One region of the Streptacidiphilus sp. MAP12-16 genome, then DNA from elsewhere that is predicted to be linked to it. Evidence: riboswitches for the same ligand, from Rfam matches in the RefSeq annotation. Region 1 holds a riboswitch; each other region holds the start of a gene.

Region 1 (4,339 bases):
CCGCACCCAGGTCCGCTCGCTGCGCGGACGGCTCGCCGAGGCGGGCCGGGCGGACGAGCTGGAGACGACGACGGTCCCGGGGGGGACGCGGGACGACCCCGTCTCCTTCGCGGAGCTGGTTGACCGGATGGACGAGTTCCCCCGGCTTGCCTTCACCGGTGACCCCCGCCTCGCCAGGGAGCTGGACGACCAGACCGACCACCCCACCTGGGTCCGGATGGCCTGGGACGCGCTGCTCGCACTGGAGGACTACGCCGCGGCGGCGGTCCACGGCGCGTCCGGCGGCGACTTCCGCCGCTGGTGCGAGAACACGCCAGCCGAATGCCATGTCTTCCCGCCGCGCAAAGTGATCCGCGACGAGTCCCGCACGGTGCGCACCAACGGCAAGTGGAAGGGCGAGCGGGAGCTGCCGGTGCCGGTGGACGTGAGCCCGACGGGCAAGGTCTTCATGGGCGCCCACCTCCGCATAGGCGGTGGCGGCACCGCCCCGCGGCTGCACTACCACGACGACTGCTCGGGGACGGGGCGGATCTACATCGGCTACATCGGGCTGCACCTCCACAACACCAGGACCAACTGACCCCATGCCCGGGGGTCCGGGGGTCGCCCCCGGGGGATGGAGCATCGGCTACATCGGGCTGCACCTCCACAACACCAGGACCAACTGACCCCACGTCCCGGGGGTCCGGGGCTCGCCCCCGGGGGATGGAGCATCGGCTACATCGGGCTGCACCTCCACAACACCAGAACCAACTGACCCCACGCCCCGGGGGTCAACCGGGACCCGCTGGCGAGCCCCTCGGGTTAGGGTCGTGGTCGGACTACTGCAGGAGGTCGTACGGAGATGGCACGGATTCCCTCTTCCCTGGTCGCGGCGAGCGGACTCGTCGGCGGATTCGGGATCGCCCGGGCGACCAAGAAGCGCGAGCTGGGCGGGGTGGCGCTGCTGGCGGCGGGGGCCGTGGCCGCGACCCAGTGGAAGCGGGCCGCAGGCCCGGGCACCGCGGTCGCGCTGACCGGGCTCTACGTCGCGGCCTTCGCGGGCTCGCACCCGCTCGCGAAGAAGCTCGGCGCCTGGCCCTCCGTCGGTACCGTCGCCGCAGGCGTGGCCCTTGCGTCGTGGGCGGCCGTGGACCGCCGCGTCTGACAAGCCCACTCAACCCCAGGCAGGCTGACTCAGGCAATCCGGCCCAGGCAGGCTGACTCAGGCAGGCCGACTCAGGCAGGCTGACTCAGGCAGGCCGACTCAGGCAGGCCGACGGTCCCGGTGTCGGGGGGTGTCACCGGGACCGTCGGGGTTCAGGGGCGCGCATATGCTGGCGCGCTTCGGTTCCTGCTACGGAGTCAGAGCGAGAGGCCGTGCTCAGCCAGCCACGCCGCCGGATCGACGGGCTCCGCGCCTCCCGGCCGCACCTCCAGGTGCAGGTGGGGGGCGGTGACATTGCCCGTCGCGCCGACTCTGCCGATGGGCTGGCCCGCGGTCACCTCGCCGGAGCCGACGCCTATCGCCGACAGGTGGCAGTACCAGACCTCGGTGCCGTCGGGCAGCGTCTCCACCACGCGGTATCCGAAGGCTCCGGCCCAACCGGCGGACGTGACAGTACCGTTGCCGATGGCGACGACCGGCGCACCGCTGGGGGCGGCGAAGTCCTGTCCGGTGTGCAGGTGTGCCCAGTAGGAGTCGGACTGCCCGAACCCCGAACCGGTGACGGCGCCTGCGACCGGGGCAACCAGGTCGCCGAGCCGCAGTCCCGCATCCCTGGCGTCCTGCGCGGCCTGTGCGGCGGCCGCTGCCTCCGCCACCGCCTGCAGGGCCAGTGCCTGCTTCGCCGCCGCAACCTGCGCAGCCTGGCGCCGGGCCGCGTCGTCCGCGGTCGCTCGCTGCTGCGCGGCCTGGATCCTGATCCGCTCGGCCAGCGCCGTGCCGGGGTCGGTCGCGTGCGCGGCCGTGGAGTTCACGGTCAGCGTCCGGGCGAACGGAGAAGTCTGGGCGTGCTCCTGGGCGATCAGCGTGCCCTTCGCGCTGCTCCCGGGATCGTTCGCGGCGGCGGAAGCCGGTGCGGCCAGGCCGATCGCGCCGGTGGCACCGACAGCGGCCATCGCCGCGATACCCAGGACGGTGGACGGCGCAATGCCTGTGAGGCGCTGCGGTGTCGCGTCGGGTATCTGCTCGGACCTCTGCGGCTGCACGGGTGCCCAGGCGGGCTGGTACGACGCCACGTTCGGCGTGCTCCTTTCCTTCCCTCTCGCCGACCGGGTTAGCTGACGGGTTCGGAGAGGAAGGTCTCCTACAGCCGACTTCGGCTGATTCACCCCAGGTACGTGGTTCCCCGGTTCCAACTGGATTAGGCGACTGCGCGCGACGCCGTCCGTCGAACGGCAGAACTTCGCGTTGCGTTATAGAAAGGTAATCCCAGTGACGGTTGAATCCAAGCGATCCAGGCGGTGCAGTTGAGCAGGACCCGGACCGTTACTTGATTTGTCCGATTTCGCCCGGACTTGACCCCTCCTGACCCTCCATCAGGCCGCTCCACTCAGCGCACCAGGCAGAACTCGTTGCCCTCGGGGTCGAGCATGACCTGGAACGCACCCTCCGCGTCGTGCTGGACCTCACCGACCGCCTCCGCTCCGCGATCGATCAGCTCGGCCCGGACCGTGGGGATGTCGTCGACCTCGATGTCCAGGTGCAGTCGGTTCTTCTTGCTCTCCTTTCCCTCCGTGACGGCCTGGAAGGCCAGCCGAGGCTGTCCGCCCGGCGGGTCCAGGTAGGACCAGTCGACCGAACGGTCGACTGGGAAACCACCCATCAGCACCGCCCAGAAGCGAACCAGCCGCCCGGGATCCGAGCAGTCCACGACGATCTCGTCCAGCCGCCCGAGGCCCTTGCCGCCCTCGGTACTGCCGCCCGCGCTGCTGCCCTTGTCACTGCCCTGGCTCATATCGCCAAGCTAGCGCCGCACCAGCCGGTTCAGGGAGATGCGCGCACAAGGCGCCCCACCGAGCCGGCCAGGATCTTCTGCAGCAGGCTGTAGGCGAGGATCGGCAGCAGCACCAGTGGATGGTCCGGCATTCGTGTCGCGGCGACGACCGCGCTCGCGCTGCTGTTGTTCATCCCGGAGGCGTAGGTGAGTGCGATCGCGTCCGCTCGGGGGATCCGGAGTCGGCCCGCCATCACCCAGCCGGCAAGGAACGAGCTTCCGCACATCAGCGTCGCCGCGACGACGACCAGGACGAGGAAGTCCGGGTCTGGCCGCTCGACCACCTGCCGCAGCGCCCCGCAGGCATTGGTGTAGCTGAGGGTGATCACGACGGACAGGTTCGCCAGCCGAATCGCAGGGAGCGCCCGGTGTATCGGCACGCCGAGGCGTGCGAACAATTGCCCGGCGAGCAGGCCGAGCGCACAGGGCACGACGACGACCAGAACGGCGAAGAGACTGCTGGCCGTGCGCGCGATGGCGTGCAGGTCGGCGGCATAAGCGCCGTCGGTGAGGAAACCGCCCAGGTGCAGGCCGAGCGGGATGGTCAGCGGGCTGAGCAGGGTGGAGCCGACGACCAGGCCCAGGCTCAGTGTCGCGTTGCCCTCGCTGCCCTGCGCGAACACCGTTGCTCCCGCGGCCACCGGCATCGCCCCGATCAGGGCCAGCCCGACCAGCAGGCTCTGTGCCTCCTTCTGGTTGTGCCATCCCTGGGCCGCGACCGAGCCGGCTGCGAGCAGGACCGTGGGGAGCAGCGCGTTGGAGAGGATGCCGACGAGCAGCGGCCCGGGTCGGCGTAGCAGCCGAGGCAGTTGCTCGGCCTTCGCGGTCAGTCCGGCATTGAAGATGATGACGGCCAGCAGTCCCGCCTGGAGCGGGAAGGAGGCGGCCCCGACCCGGCCCAGCGAGACTCCCCGGATCGCCTCACCCGGCTCGGGCAGGGCTGCGGCGAGGACATAGGCCCCCACCATGATCCACAGAAGCTGCCGCTGAAGCCCCGCCCCCACGCGGGCGAGCAGCCCCCGAGCACCGTGCCCGGGCGTTGTCCCGGATACGAGCGTGTGCAGTGCTGCGCCTGGGCCTGGGCCCGGGGCCGAGCCTGGACCTGGACCTGGAGACGCGGATGCGGGTACCAGTCGACGAGTGTGTGCCATGGCGCTGTGCCCTCCGTCCTGAGATGGCAATGGCTCTGCCTGCGGCCCGGAGTGGGCGTACGCCTGTCGTTCAGTGACATGAGATCAGAGAGCCGCGTTCACAGTCCTCCCAGAACGCCCGAAGTCATTCAAACGAGCGGATTACCGACCATCCGGGAATAGGCCACTCAGCCCGAGCCGCTCTGCATCGGGTAGAGCCAGTCCACCAGC
Region 2 (4,339 bases), on a different contig from region 1:
CGCCCCGCCCCTCCCCGACACCGCAGTCTCCCCCGCCGAGCACCGGCCAACTCCCGCCGCGATCCAATCGTGGGACGCCTCGCCCTCCCCCGAGACGACCTCCGAGGCACTGGAGATCCTGGCCACCCTCAGCAGCCGTCCGGCCTCCCCGCTCCGCCGCGCGATCAAGCGGATCAGTCTGTGGGGCGGCCTGCTGTGCCTCGTCCTGGCGATCCTGGCCGTGGTCCAGGTGCTGCGCCCGCTGCCGAAGGTCAACCTCCGGCTGACCGCCGACTCGACCTACGCCTTCACCGGCTCCACCCCGGCCCTTGCCTGGCCCGCCAGCGGGCAGGCGACCGCCGAGGTCCCCGGTCTCGGCACCCTCGGGCACAGCGGCTCGGACAACCCGGTGCCGATCGCCAGCGTGACCAAGGTGATGACCGCTCATCTCGTCCTCAAGGACCACCCGCTGAGCACGGGTGAGCCCGGGCCGACGATCACCGTCGACCACCAGGCCGCGCAGGAGTACACCACCGGCCTGGCCGGCGGCGAGTCCGTGATGAAGGTCACCGAGGGTGAGCAGATCAGCGAGTACCAGGCCCTGCAGATGCTGCTGATCCCCTCGGCGAACAACATCGCCCGCCTGCTCGGCCGCTGGGACGCGGGCTCTGACGCCGCGTTCGTGACGAAGATGCAGGCCGAGGCGACGGCGCTGGGGATGTCCAAGTCGACCTACACCGACCCCAGCGGCCTCGACGGAACCACCAGGAGCACCGCGAACGACCAGCTCAAGCTGGCCGGAACGGTGATGCAGGACCCGGTCTTCCGGGAGATCGTCAGCACCCCCTCGTTCACTCCGCCCGGGAACGCGTTGACGTACAACAACAACAATCTGCTGGGCAAGAACGGCGTCATCGGCATCAAGACCGGCTCCAGCAGCGCGGCCCTCGGTTGCCTGATGTGGGCGGCGCAGCAGCAGATCGGTGGCACCACGCAGACCATCGTGGGCGTGGTGCTGAGCCAGCCTGCCTCGAAGAGCACCGGCGGCTGGCTGCCCTCGGTGCTGATCAACAGTCAGAAGGTCGTCGTCAGTGCCGAGGGCACGCTGCAGGCGCACACCGTCGCGAAGAAGGGCGACGTGGTCGGCTACGTGGACGACGGGCTCGGCGGCAGGACCCCGGTCGTGGCCTCCAAGGACGTGACGGTCGTCGGCTGGAGCGGGCTGTTGGTGAACGTCACGCTGGTTGCCGCCGACGGCGGGGTTCCGCACACCGGCACGGCGGGCACGACGGTCGGCATGCTGGAGGTGGGATCCGGGCAGAACGCCCAGAAGATCCCGGTCACGCTCCAGCGCGAGCTGTCCCAGCCCTCCCTCGGAGCCAGGCTGACCCGACTCGGGTAGCCGCTTCCCTCCTTCTCCCAGTGACCCGGTGCACCTGTGCACCGGGTCACTGCCGTTCGTGCGGGTGCGGTGATCCATTCAAATGCCCACATAACGGCACCAGGTGGGACCACCGGCGGTGACGGGCATCACAAACCATTGTGGTTTCAACGGCCGCCTGCCTAGCGTGCGAGGCGTCCGCACTTATGCGGAACAGACACCTCCGGAACGCCGAGTCCTGCCACCGGAGGCGTCGAGACCCGACACACCGCACCACGGCAGGAGCGGGGGACCCAGGTAAGTCGCCGCGATCACGCGATCGCGGCTAGGGGTGAAGCCGTGCAGCGCACGGCCGGGCAACTCCAGCCCGAATCCGACAGCTCACCTCGTAGGCGTGGGAGAGGAACTCTTCTTCATGCTGTCCAGCACCGGGCGCCGTCGTGCCCCGAAGGCCCGCCGCAACACCACCCAGCGCCTTATCGCCTCGGCCGGCCTGACCGGCGTCGGCCTCGCCATCCCCCTGGTCAGCGCGACCACCGCCTCTGCCGCCTCCGTCTCGACCTGGGACGCGGTCGCCCAGTGCGAGAGCACCGGCAACTGGTCGATCAACACCGGTAACGGCTACTACGGCGGGCTCCAGTTCTCCGCCTCCACCTGGGCCGCGTACGGCGGCACTCAGTACGCGTCCTCGGCCGACCAGGCCACCAAGGACCAGCAGATCGCCGTCGCGGAGAAGGTCCTCGCCTCGCAGGGCCCGACCGCCTGGCCCGTCTGCGGCCCGCAGGCCGGCCTGAGCCAGGGCGGCGCACCCGCCTCCGTCAACACCTCGTCGTCGTCCACGACCTCCTCGTCCTCCTCGGCGTCCGCGTCCTCCGGCGCCACCACTCCTTCCACCCACTCCGCGTCCACCTCTTCGACCACCACCCCGTCCGCCGGCACCACCGCCGGCAACTACACCGTGGTCTCCGGCGACTGGCTCTCCACCATCGCCGGCAAGGAGCACGTCTCCGGTGGCTGGCAGCGCCTCTACGCCCTCAACAAGTCCACGCTGACCGCGGGCCCGAACGTGATCTACCCCGGTCAGCGTCTCTCCCTCGGCGGCGGCGTCGCGTCCAAGTCCTCCACCAGCTCGGACGCCGGCTCCAGCACGAGCTCCAGCACCACCGCCAGCACTGACGCCGAGTCCGGTTCCGACGCCGCCTCCGCTGCCGCCTCCCACTCGGCTTCCGGCTCCGGCTCGGCGGTCACGCAGGCCACCCAGGCCGTCTCCGCCGCCACGACCAGCAGCACCGTCAGCGGCAACATGGCCGCCGCGGTCGCTTTCGTGAAGGCGCACGTCGGCGACGCCTACGCCTACGGCGGCACCGGCCCGTCCAGCTGGGACTGCTCGGGTCTGGCGCAGGCCGCCCTGGCCCAGGCCGGGATCTCCATCCCGCGCACCAGCCAGGAGCAGGCCTCCGCCAGCACCCGCGTCTCGCTGAGCTCGCTTCAGCCCGGTGACCTGCTGTTCTGGTCCAATGACGGCACCGCTGCCGGTGCATACCACGTCGCCGTCTACGTCGGCGGCGGCGAGTACGTCGAGGCCGCCAACCCGGGCGCCGGTGTCAAGACCGACACCATCAGCAACTGGGCGCCGGACTTCGCCGGCCGCATCAGCTGATCGCAGCTCTCCTGCCTCACCGCCCGGCATCGTGCCCCTGCAGCCGACGAACCGTCAGCCGCAGGGGCACGATGCTGTCGGCTGGGCCGCCGCCGCTGACGCGGAGCGACGTCTCGCAAGCGCGCCTCGCGCCTCCTTGCCGGGCATCGCGGGTCGGCCGTGGTTCGATATGAACCAGTTCGCGGTATTCGCTTCCCGCCCGTTTCGCGCGCCCGGCCGAGTCGCGGCCGGTGTGCGGCGCTGGTTTCCTGGAGCAGGCGCCCGGTCCGCTTCGCGGGGAGGCGTTCACCCCGGTTCACGCCGAGCCAGACCACAGGAGAGGGCGCACCATTGCACACCATCGAACTGACGCCGGCCGTGTTGGAAGACCTTCGGCGTCCCCGGCGCTACCCGGCCGTGTCACTGCTGATGGCCACGCACCGCCGCGAACCCGACAACGCACAGGACCCGATCCGGCTGCGCAACCTGCTGGCCGAGGCGAAGAAGCGCATCGCGGCCGACCCTGAGGTCTCCCGGGAGAGCCGGATCGACCTGGAGCGGCAGCTGGACCAGGCCGCGTCCCAGGTCGACCTGGTCCATGCCGAGGACGGCCTGCTCATCCTGGTCGCGGCCGGTGAGCACCAGGTGTGGCAGTTCGCCGCGCCCACCGCCCCGCCGGAGCGCGTCCTGCTGGAGTCCACGTTTCTGACCCGGAACCTGATCGCCGCCCGGCAGTACCGGCGCCCGTACTGGGTGCTGACCCTGTCCTTGCAGGCCGCCCGACTGTGGGAGGGCACCGAGGACGCGTTCGCCCCCGTCACCGGACACGGGTTCCCGGTGGAGCCCGAGATCCCCGACCCGCAGGACGCGATCCCCGGGCCGAACTTCGGCAACCGTCCCAGTTCAAAGCGCGACGAGCGGGTGCGCCAGTACCTCCGGTCGGTCGACAGCGCGCTCGGCAAGGCCCTGGCCGCGGAGCGGCGGCCGGTCTTCGTCGTCGGTGCGATCGGCGACGTCACCCGCTTCGAGGAGGAGTCGGACCATCAGGTGGACGTGGCCGGCCGGCTGGACCACGGCGGGCTCGACCAGGTGACCGGGCACCAGCTCGCCGAGCTGCTGCGCCCCACCTTCGCCGCACACGCGAAGGCGCGGACCGCGTGGGCCCTGGACCGGCTCGACGCAGCCCGCGGGCAGCGCCTGTTCGCCGGCGGCGTCGACGAGGTGCGGCAGATGGTGCGGGCCGGACGGGTCGCGCTGCTGCTGGTCGAGGAGCACCTGCAGGTGTCCGCTGAGGCGGTTGGCGAGCATCTGGTCGTCCCGTCGGGCGGCACGACCCGGGC
Region 3 (4,339 bases), on a different contig from region 1:
GGTGACCTCGGGGCGGGCGGTGTTCTCGTGGAGATGGTCCTTGGTGACGCCGCGGGTGTTGCTGATGGCGGTGAAGGTCTTGCCGATGCCGAGGTCGTGGGCGAGGCGTTCGGGCAGGCCGTCGTCCAAAGCGGAGCCGGTGACAAAGTTGAGCGAGTTGGCCGCCGGGGCGCGCCCGATGGCGCCGAACATGGGACGGGGCAGCACGGGCTGCGGGGTGGGGATGGACGCGTTGGCGTCGCCCATCTGCGCCCAGGCGATCTGGCCGCCCTTGATGACCAGGTCGGGTTTGACGCCGAAGAACGCGGGGGTCCACAGGACGAGGTCGGCGAGCTTCCCGGTCTCGACGGAGCCGATCTCGGCGGCCAGGCCCTGGGCCACCGCCGGGTTGATGGTGTATTTGGCGACATAGCGACGTGCACGGTTGTTGTCGGCTGGCCCGTCTCCGGGCAGCGCCCCTCGGCGGCGCTTCATGACATGCGCGGTCTGCCAGGTGCGCATGACCACCTCGCCGACCCGGCCCATCGCCTGGGAGTCGGAACTGATGATGGAGATCGCGCCGAGGTCGTGCAGGAAGTCCTCGGCGGCGATGGTGGAGGGGCGGATCCGCGACTCGGCAAAGGCCAGGTCCTCGGGCACGCTGGGGCTGAGGTGGTGGCACACCATCAGCATGTCCAGATGCTCGTCCACGGTGTTGCGGGTGTGCGGGCGGGTCGGGTTGGTCGAGCTGGGCAGCACGTTGAGCTGCGAGACGACGGTGATGATGTCCGGCGCGTGGCCGCCGCCTGCGCCCTCGGTGTGGTAGGCGTGGACCCCGCGCCCGGCGATGGCGGCGAGGGTGTCCTGGACGAAGCCGGCCTCGTTGAGGGTGTCCGTGTGGATGGCGAGCTGCGCGCCGGTCTCCTCACAGACGTTGAGGCAGGCGTCGATGGCGGCGGGGGTGGCGCCCCAGTCCTCGTGGATCTTGAAGCCCATGGCTCCGGCACGCAGCTGCGCCCGCATGGACTCGGCGTTGACGGTGTTGCCCTTGCCCAGCAGGCCGAAGTTGACGGGGTACTGCTCGGCCGCCGCGAACATCCGGGCCAGGTGCCAGCCGCCGGGGGTGATGGTCGTGGCCTTGCTGCCCTCGGCGGGTCCGGTGCCGCCGCCGAGGAGGGTGGTGACGCCGGAGGCGAGGGCCTCCTCGAAGATCTGCGGGCAGATCAGGTGGACATGGGCGTCGACGGCCCCGGCGGTGAGGATCTTCCCGTTGCCGGAGATCACCTCGGTCTCGGGGCCGAAGACCAGGTCGGGGTGGACCCCGTCCATGGTCTCCGGGTTGCCCGCCTTGCCGAGGGCGGTGATCCGCCCGTCGCGGATGCCGAGGTCGGCCTTGACGATGCCCCAGTGGTCGAGCACGACCACGCCGGTGATCACCGTGTCCGGAGTGCCCTCGGCGCGGGAGGCGCGGGACTGGCCCATGGACTCGCGGATGACCTTGCCGCCGCCGAACACGGCCTCGTCGCCGCCGGCGCTGAGGTCCTGCTCGATCTCGATGAGCAGGTCGGTGTCGGCGAGGCGGATGCGGTCGCCGGTGGTCGGGCCGTAGAGGTCGGCGTAGCGGCGGCGGGTCAGTGAGAGTGCGGGCTCGCGGGAGTCGCGGCCGTCACGGGAGTCGCGGGCGTCGCGGGCGTCAGTCATCGAGGCTTCCCTTCGTCTCGCCGCGCAGGCCCAGCACCTCGCGGCGTCCGCCCAGCGGCACGAGCTCGACCTCGGCGGGGATGCCGGGTTCGAAGCGGACCGCGGTCCCGGCCGGGATGTTGAGGCGCCGGCCGTGGGCGGCGGCCCGGTCGAAGTCCAGACCGGGGTTGGCCTCGGCGAAGTGGTAGTGCGAGCCCACCTGGATCGGGCGGTCGGCGGTGTTGACCACGGCAAGGGTGGTCACGGGGCGGCCGAGGTTGAGCCCGACCTCTCCGTCCGCGAGCAGCACCTCTCCAGGGATGATCCCGGGGACGACACCGGGAGCCGTCGGCGCGGCGGTCATGCGATCGGCTCGTGGACGGTGACGAGCTTGGTGCCGTCGGGGAAGGTCGCCTCGACCTGGACGTCGTGGATCATCTCCGGGATCCCCTCCATGACGTCGGCGCGGGACAGCACCTTGCGCCCGGACTCCATCAGCTCGGCGACGGTCCTGCCGTCGCGCGCGCCCTCCAGGACGTGGACGGTGAGTATCGCAACCGCCTCCGGGTGGTTGAGGCGCAGTCCGCGTTCGCGCCGGGCCCTGGCGACGTCTGCGGCCACATGGATGAGCAGGCGTTCCTGCTCGTGCGGGGAGAGTCTCATCGGCGATCACCTCTGGGGGCGTCCCATGCAGGCTGCTTGGGGGGAGGGGACGCGGGCACGCCGTCGTGCCGCGGGAGGCCGTCGGGACGCGGCGGGGGTACCGGCCGTGGTCGGCGTCGCACACGGGCCGCACTGCCCGCCGCCACCACGTCCGATCCGCGCCCGGCGGGGTGGATCGTGTGCCGACACGTTAGCGGACCGGCGGCTCGGAAGGTCAGAGGCACGAGCCGGATCCGCCTCGCGCCACCGGCAGCGGAGCGGTGCCATCGGGCGCTCGGGCGAATGATCGACGAGCCGGCGGAATACCGGACTCCGATACTCACCGGAGATCACCAGGAAGATCACCGGGAGATCACGGGAACTCCTGGGAGATCACCTCGACGAGTGATCGGCGAACGCCCCTAATAGGCGGAAGATTTGACTCCCTATCAGCGTCTGACGAGGCGTCATCGCAGGTCAGGCCATATTCCCGAGATCCGTGTGAAATTTATCAACACCCTTGGAAACAACCGGAATCCGATCCCGAAACCCGAGGTGACAAGAGTCACAAAAGGCCGTCGCGACGTGAAGATCCCATAAGAACGTGGCAATACTGACGGCCGAACAGAAAGTCCCCGCCACCCAGGCGGGGCGGTCCGGCCGGACGCCGAGTCTCGCCACCGGTCGGACGCCAGGTGCACAACACACCTGACAGGCGAGAGCGGGAGACCCAATCAAGGCGGGACGGCCGGACCGTCCCTTGGGGTGAAGCCACCACGTGGCCGGGCAGCTTTCGGAGCCCGAACCCGACAGGGAGACCTTTCGTAGGCGGTTCCGGAAGGAAGCGCATGACTGCGTCCGCGATCACCCATGCCCCGAAGCGGAACCTGAACAGCCGCCGCTGGCGGGCCGGGGTCACCTCAGCGCTCACGCTGGCCGCCGTGGCCGGCAGCACCCTGCTGGCGAACAGCCCCGCCGATGCCGCGACGATCGAGGCCAAGGCCCTGAGCATCGCGGCATCAAAACACGGCGACCCCTACAGCTACGGCGCCGCAGGCCCCAACCGGTTCGACTGCTCGGGCCTGACGTACTACTCGTTCAAGCACGCCGGCAAGAATCTGCCACGCACCGCGCAAGCCCAGTACAACAGCGTCCGGCACATCTCCAGGGCCAGTCTGCGCCCCGGTGACCTGGTGTTCTTCCACTCGGGCAGCTACGTCTACCACGTCGGGATCTATGCCGGGTACAACCGGATCTGGCACGCCCCGCACTCCGGCTCGTACGTCAAGCTGGAGCGGATCTGGACCGGTTCGGTCTGGTTCGGGCGGATCGGCTGACGCCTGCCCCCCCTGACGCCTGCCCCCCTGACGCCTGCACCCGGCCGGCTGACGCTCTGCGGCGGAGGGCTGCCGACGTCACTCGCCCGGGTAGCGAACTCCGGTCTGCGCCCGGGCGGCGTCGAGGATCTCCATGACCTCCAGGGTGTCCTGCCAGGACACCAAGGGGCTCTCCAGGAGTCCTGCGCGCAGGCAGCGCATGGCCTCCTCGGCCTCGTGTGCCAGGCCGACGCCGGTGCGGGGCAGCTCGAACACCTCCGGTTCCACCGACTCGCCCTCGCCCCGGTAGAGCGAGATGCGGTCGGGACAGAAGAACGGCGCGGAGAGTTCGATCCGCCCGAGCGGGCCGCTGACGACGGCGCGCACGGGCGTGGCCGCGACGAGGCCGCAGCTGAGCGTGGCCAGCGCGCCGGACTCGTAGCCGAGCAGCAGGCCGGTGTTGGCGTCCACGCCCTCGGGGGTGAGCTTCGCCCAGGCCGACACACTCTCAGGGCGGCCCAGCAGCAGGTGGGCCAGGGAGACCGGGTAGACGCCCAGGTCGAGCAGCGCTCCCCCGCCCAGCTTCGGGTCGCGCAGCCGGTGCGCCGGGTCGAACGGACCGGCGAGGCCGAAGTCGGCCTGGACGGTGCCGACCTCGCCGACGGCCCCGTCCGCCACGAGCTCGACCAGCTTGCGGATCGCCGGGTTGCAGCGCATCCACA
Region 4 (4,339 bases), on a different contig from region 1:
GGCGACGCGCTCGGAGCGGGCCGGGGCGCCGGTCTTGATCTGGCCGCAGTTGGTGGCGACGGCCAGGTCGGCGATGGTCACGTCCTCGGTCTCACCGGAGCGGTGCGACATCATGCAGCGGAAGCCGTTGCGCTGCGCCATCTCGACCGCGTCCAGGGTCTCGGTGAGCGAGCCGATCTGGTTGACCTTCACCAGCAGGGCGTTCGCGGCGCCCTCCTTGATGCCGCGGGCCAGACGGACCGGGTTGGTCACGAAGAGGTCGTCACCGACCAGCTGGACCTTGTCGCCGAGCTTGGCGGTGATGGTCTTCCAGCCCTCCCAGTCGTCCTCGAACAGCGGGTCCTCGATCGAGACCAGCGGGTACGCGGCGACCAGCTCGGCGTAGTAGTCGGTGAGCTCGGCGGCCGACAGCGACTTGCCCTCGAACTGGTATGCGCCGTCCTTGTAGAACTCGGACGCGGCGACGTCCAGCGCCAGCGCGACGTCCTTGCCGGGGGTGTAGCCGGCCTTCTTGATCGCCTCGACGATGAGGTCGAGGGCCTCACGGTTGCTGTCCAGGTTGGGGGCGAAGCCGCCCTCGTCGCCCAGACCCGTGGAGAGACCGCGCTCCTTCAGCACGCCCTTGAGGGTGTGGTAGACCTCGACGCCCCAGCGGACCGCCTCGGAGAAGGTCTCCGCGCCGATCGGAGCGATCATGAACTCCTGGATGTCGACGTTGGAGTCCGCGTGCGAGCCGCCGTTGAGGATGTTCATCATCGGGACCGGCAGCACGTGGGCGTTGGGGCCGCCCAGGTAGCGGAACAGCGGCAGGTCGCTGGCCTCGGAGGCGGCGTGGGCCACGGCGAGGGAGACGCCGAGGATGGCGTTCGCGCCCAGCGAGGACTTGTCGGGGGTGGCGTCCAGGTCGAGCATGGCCTGGTCGATCAGCCGCTGCTCGGTGGCGTCGTAGCCGACGAGCTCCGGGCCGATCTGCTCGATGACCGCGAGCACGGCCTTCTCCACGCCCTTGCCGCCGTAACGGGACTTGTCACCGTCACGCAGCTCCAGGGCCTCGAAGGCGCCGGTCGAGGCGCCGGACGGAACGGCGGCACGCCCGGTGCTGCCGTCGTCGAGGCCGACCTCGACCTCGACCGTGGGGTTGCCTCGCGAGTCGAGGATCTCCCGGGCTACGACGACGTCGATGGACGGCACAGGCATCTCCTTGGTGGATTACTCCGGTGGGCTCTTCCCCCTGAGCCTATCCGCAGCGGAGGGTCCGACCACCCTGACCCGACGCGAGTCTCACCTGACGGAGCCCCTACCCACCAGTAGTTCACCTGGTGGGTAGGGGCTCCGTCAGGTGAGGTGCCCGCGGTGCGGCTGTGGTCAGCCGACCTGGAGCTTCTGACCGGGAAGGATCAGGTCGGGGTTCCCGCCCACGGTGGTCTTGTTCTCCTGGTACAGCGGCTGCCAGCCGCCGCTGAGGTGGGCGGACCGGGCGATACCGGACAGAGTGTCACCGGGCTTGACGGTGTAGTTGCCGTGGCCGATCTGCGGCTTGGCAGCGGAGGTCGGGGTCGCCGTCGGAGCGCTGGAGGTGTGCGTGCCGGTCGAGGTGTGGGTGCCGGTCGACTGGTGGTGGGTGACCGACTTGTGCGTGGTGGTCCCGGTCGAGGTGTGCGTCGGGGACGCGGTGTCGAGGGCGGGCGCGGAGCCGCCCTGGCTGAGTCCGGCCTGGGGGCCGCAGACCGGCCAGGCGCCGACGCCCTGGGAGGCGAGGACCTTCTCGGCTATCGCTATCTGCTGGCTCTTGCTGGCGTGGTCGGCGGTCGGCGCGTACTGCGTGCCGCCGTACGCCGCCCAGGTCGAGGCGGAGAACTGCACCCCGCCGTAGTAGCCGTTGCCGGTGTTGATGGACCAGTCGCCGCCGCTCTCGCACTGCGCGACACGGTCCCAGGTGGACACGGAGGCGGCGGAGGCGCTGCTCGCCGCGATGAGCGGCATGGCTATGCCGGCCGTGCCGAGGCTTGCGGTGGCGACCAGGCGCCGGGTCTGACTGGTGCGGGGCTTGCGATGGCGGCCGGAAGACGCGTTGAAGACCATGTCAGGGTGTCCCTCTCCGACGCCTGCGAGGTGAGCTGTCGGGTTCGGGCCGTGAGGTAGCCCGGGCGCTGACGCGCCTTCACCCCCAGCCGCAGCCTTGCGAGCTGCGGCAACTTACCTGGGTCCCCCGCTCCTGCCCGTTCGAGAAGTCGAGTTCCGCCCCCCGGTTGGGCAGGACTCGGCGTCCCGCGAGGCGGCCGCCCGCGCATGCGGGCGTTCCGGGCAGGCTAGGCAGAGAGGCGCATGATTCACAAGGCACCGCCGGTGTTCAAGTCGCTTGCTGAGAGGCGAGAACCCTCGCGACCGACCACTGACGATGCCACTCCAGCAAGAGCTTGCGGATCACGTCGCACCCGAGGATCGGGGTAAGACCCAGAGGTGGGGCGGCTGTCGCCAGCGCTGCCTCGATGCGTTTCACGGCGTGGGTGAACGTCGATTCGTCCGGTGCGACTCCCAGAGTGAGTGCGGCGCGAATCACATCGGGGTAGACCGACTGCGCGCGCTCGTACGCCAGATAGTGCTTCAGATCCCGCTCCAGACCGAACGCATGGGCAGGGGACACCTCGGTGACGGCGTCCCGCCAGGCGGCGATGACCTGTCGCTCCTGCGCCGCTGGATATCGCATCCGGCACAGATGGGTCGCGAGATCGTACAGCGGGTCGCCGAACATCGCGTGCTCCCAGTCGATGACCCGAAGCCGATCGGCCGTGTCGATCACGATGTTCTGCCGGTGCACATCCGTGTGCAGGAGGCTGAACGGCCGCCCCTGCAGCTTGGGCAGCCCGGCGCCGAAGCGACTCATGGCGTCGTCGCCTACGCCCAGTTCGCGGAGCAGCCAGCCGAACTCGTCCCGATGGGCATCAGCCAGCTTCGTCTGGGCGAACTGCACCAGGCTCCCCATGAAGGCCGAGGAGTCGCCCTCAGGGGCCCACGGTTTCGGGAGCGGCGGCAAGTCCTGCCGCTCGAAGCGAACCAGTTGAGCGAAGAAGCGCGCGATCTGGTCGACATACGACGCCGGTACGATCGCCCCCGCGGGAACCCGATCCGCGAGCGTCCAGCCCTCGACGTAGATGAGCACCGCCGTGCCGTCAGGATCGGTGTGCAGCACCTGTGGGACGTCGACGCCCCGTCCACGCGTGGACGTGCGACGAACGTCCTCCAGGACGCGCAGCACGGCACTCTCATTCGGCCAGATTCGCCAGACCATCTCGGAAGTGGGCCGGCGGACGCGGAGCAGCTCGGGAGCGGACCGGCGGACCCGGAGCAGGAGGGAGGTGCCGACGCCCAGTCCGAGGGTGCAGGCGTCCTCCGGGGTCAGCCGCACCCGATAGTTCCGGTTGTGGAAACCACCTGTGGAGACGACTCTTCGCCGTACGGAGTTGACCAGATCGTCGTAGACAGCCTCGGGTGCCCGAACCACCACGGGCTCCACACCTGCGGTCGGAGAAACGAGGTCACTGCTGATGATGATGGCAGCTCCTGGCACTCAGGAAGATGGCTTGGTTTCTGCACCGGACGGGGCCGAGTTTGAAAGCCACCCTAGTGGGGAACGAGGTTGCCCGCGCCTCGGACACGGCTCCGTTACCACGATGTAGCACGGCGTCAGAGGCGGGGCGCCCAGCACAACTCATCGAGGTGCGCGATCAGGTGTCGGACACCTGCCGCTCGCAGGCGCGCCTCCGTCCTCTCGGTCGGCGCGAAGCCGAGAAACCGCACCTTCGCGGAGGCGGCTGCCTTGAAGTCGGATTCGGAGTCACCGATCATCAGACACCGGTCAGTGACCCTGCAGCCCAGCCCGTCCAGGGCACGGGCGACGCAGTCAGGGTCCGGCTTCATGAAGTCCGGGTCGGGATTCCGACCGTAGATGTGCCCCTGAAAAGCGGCTCTGAGTCCGCTGGACTGCTCAAGGGCCAGGAAGGCGCGTATTGCCTCGGGGGCGTTGTTGCTGGTGATCGCGAGTCCACGGCCCTGCCGGATCAGCTCGCCGACCAGCGCGTCCGCGCCCTCGGTGATGACCGCGCTCTTCGCGGCTGTGCGCTCCTCCCGGACCAGGGCTCGCTCCGTGGCGCTGACCAGCCGCTCTACTTCGCTCCTCGAACGGGCCGGGTGTCTCCGCAGGAGGCTGCGGAGCTCGGCCACCATCCCGTGCGGATCTGTCGGATCGGAGAAGTCCAGTTCGCCCAGCAGGAGTTCAGCCGACAGGAGGTCGAGCAGCCTGGAGGCGATTCCTTGCGCCTGACGCCCTGCGAAGAGATCC

What was found. A riboswitch is a leader RNA that binds a small molecule or an ion and turns the genes downstream of it on or off. The one in region 1 is predicted to bind cyclic di-AMP.
Region 2: linked by a shared signal. The riboswitch ahead of ABIA33_RS01090 (transglycosylase family protein) and the one ahead of ABIA33_RS35785 (M23 family metallopeptidase) in region 1 are both predicted to bind cyclic di-AMP.
Region 3: linked by a shared signal. The riboswitch ahead of ABIA33_RS25770 (C40 family peptidase) and the one ahead of ABIA33_RS35785 (M23 family metallopeptidase) in region 1 are both predicted to bind cyclic di-AMP.
Region 4: linked by a shared signal. The riboswitch ahead of ABIA33_RS05425 (transglycosylase family protein) and the one ahead of ABIA33_RS35785 (M23 family metallopeptidase) in region 1 are both predicted to bind cyclic di-AMP.

The regions. Positions count from the first base shown of each region.
Region 1 covers NZ_JBGCBY010000043.1:24,489-28,827, reverse strand. Annotated here, with positions in the region: gene ABIA33_RS35795 (hypothetical protein) at 1-580, shown strand, start outside; gene ABIA33_RS35790 (hypothetical protein) at 845-1,147, shown strand; gene ABIA33_RS35785 (M23 family metallopeptidase) at 1,345-2,220, opposite strand; cyclic di-AMP (ydaO/yuaA leader) riboswitch at 2,233-2,362, opposite strand; gene ABIA33_RS35780 (VOC family protein) at 2,535-2,939, opposite strand; gene ABIA33_RS35775 (bile acid:sodium symporter family protein) at 2,969-3,946, opposite strand; gene ABIA33_RS35770 (thioredoxin family protein) at 4,297-4,339, opposite strand, start outside.
Region 2 covers NZ_JBGCBY010000001.1:244,059-248,397, forward strand. Annotated here, with positions in the region: gene ABIA33_RS01085 (D-alanyl-D-alanine carboxypeptidase) at 1-1,381, shown strand, start outside; cyclic di-AMP (ydaO/yuaA leader) riboswitch at 1,617-1,770, shown strand; gene ABIA33_RS01090 (transglycosylase family protein) at 1,755-3,020, shown strand; gene ABIA33_RS01095 (chemotaxis protein) at 3,351-4,339, shown strand, end outside.
Region 3 covers NZ_JBGCBY010000021.1:71,557-75,895, forward strand. Annotated here, with positions in the region: gene ABIA33_RS25755 (urease subunit alpha) at 1-1,680, opposite strand, end outside; gene ABIA33_RS25760 (urease subunit beta) at 1,673-1,984, opposite strand; gene ABIA33_RS25765 (urease subunit gamma) at 2,020-2,322, opposite strand; cyclic di-AMP (ydaO/yuaA leader) riboswitch at 2,997-3,147, shown strand; gene ABIA33_RS25770 (C40 family peptidase) at 3,150-3,638, shown strand; gene ABIA33_RS25775 (Gfo/Idh/MocA family protein) at 3,717-4,339, opposite strand, start outside.
Region 4 covers NZ_JBGCBY010000003.1:339,184-343,522, reverse strand. Annotated here, with positions in the region: gene eno (phosphopyruvate hydratase) at 1-1,191, opposite strand, end outside; gene ABIA33_RS05425 (transglycosylase family protein) at 1,366-2,082, opposite strand; cyclic di-AMP (ydaO/yuaA leader) riboswitch at 2,088-2,244, opposite strand; gene ABIA33_RS05420 (phosphotransferase) at 2,351-3,289, opposite strand; gene ABIA33_RS05415 (HAD family hydrolase) at 3,685-4,339, opposite strand, start outside.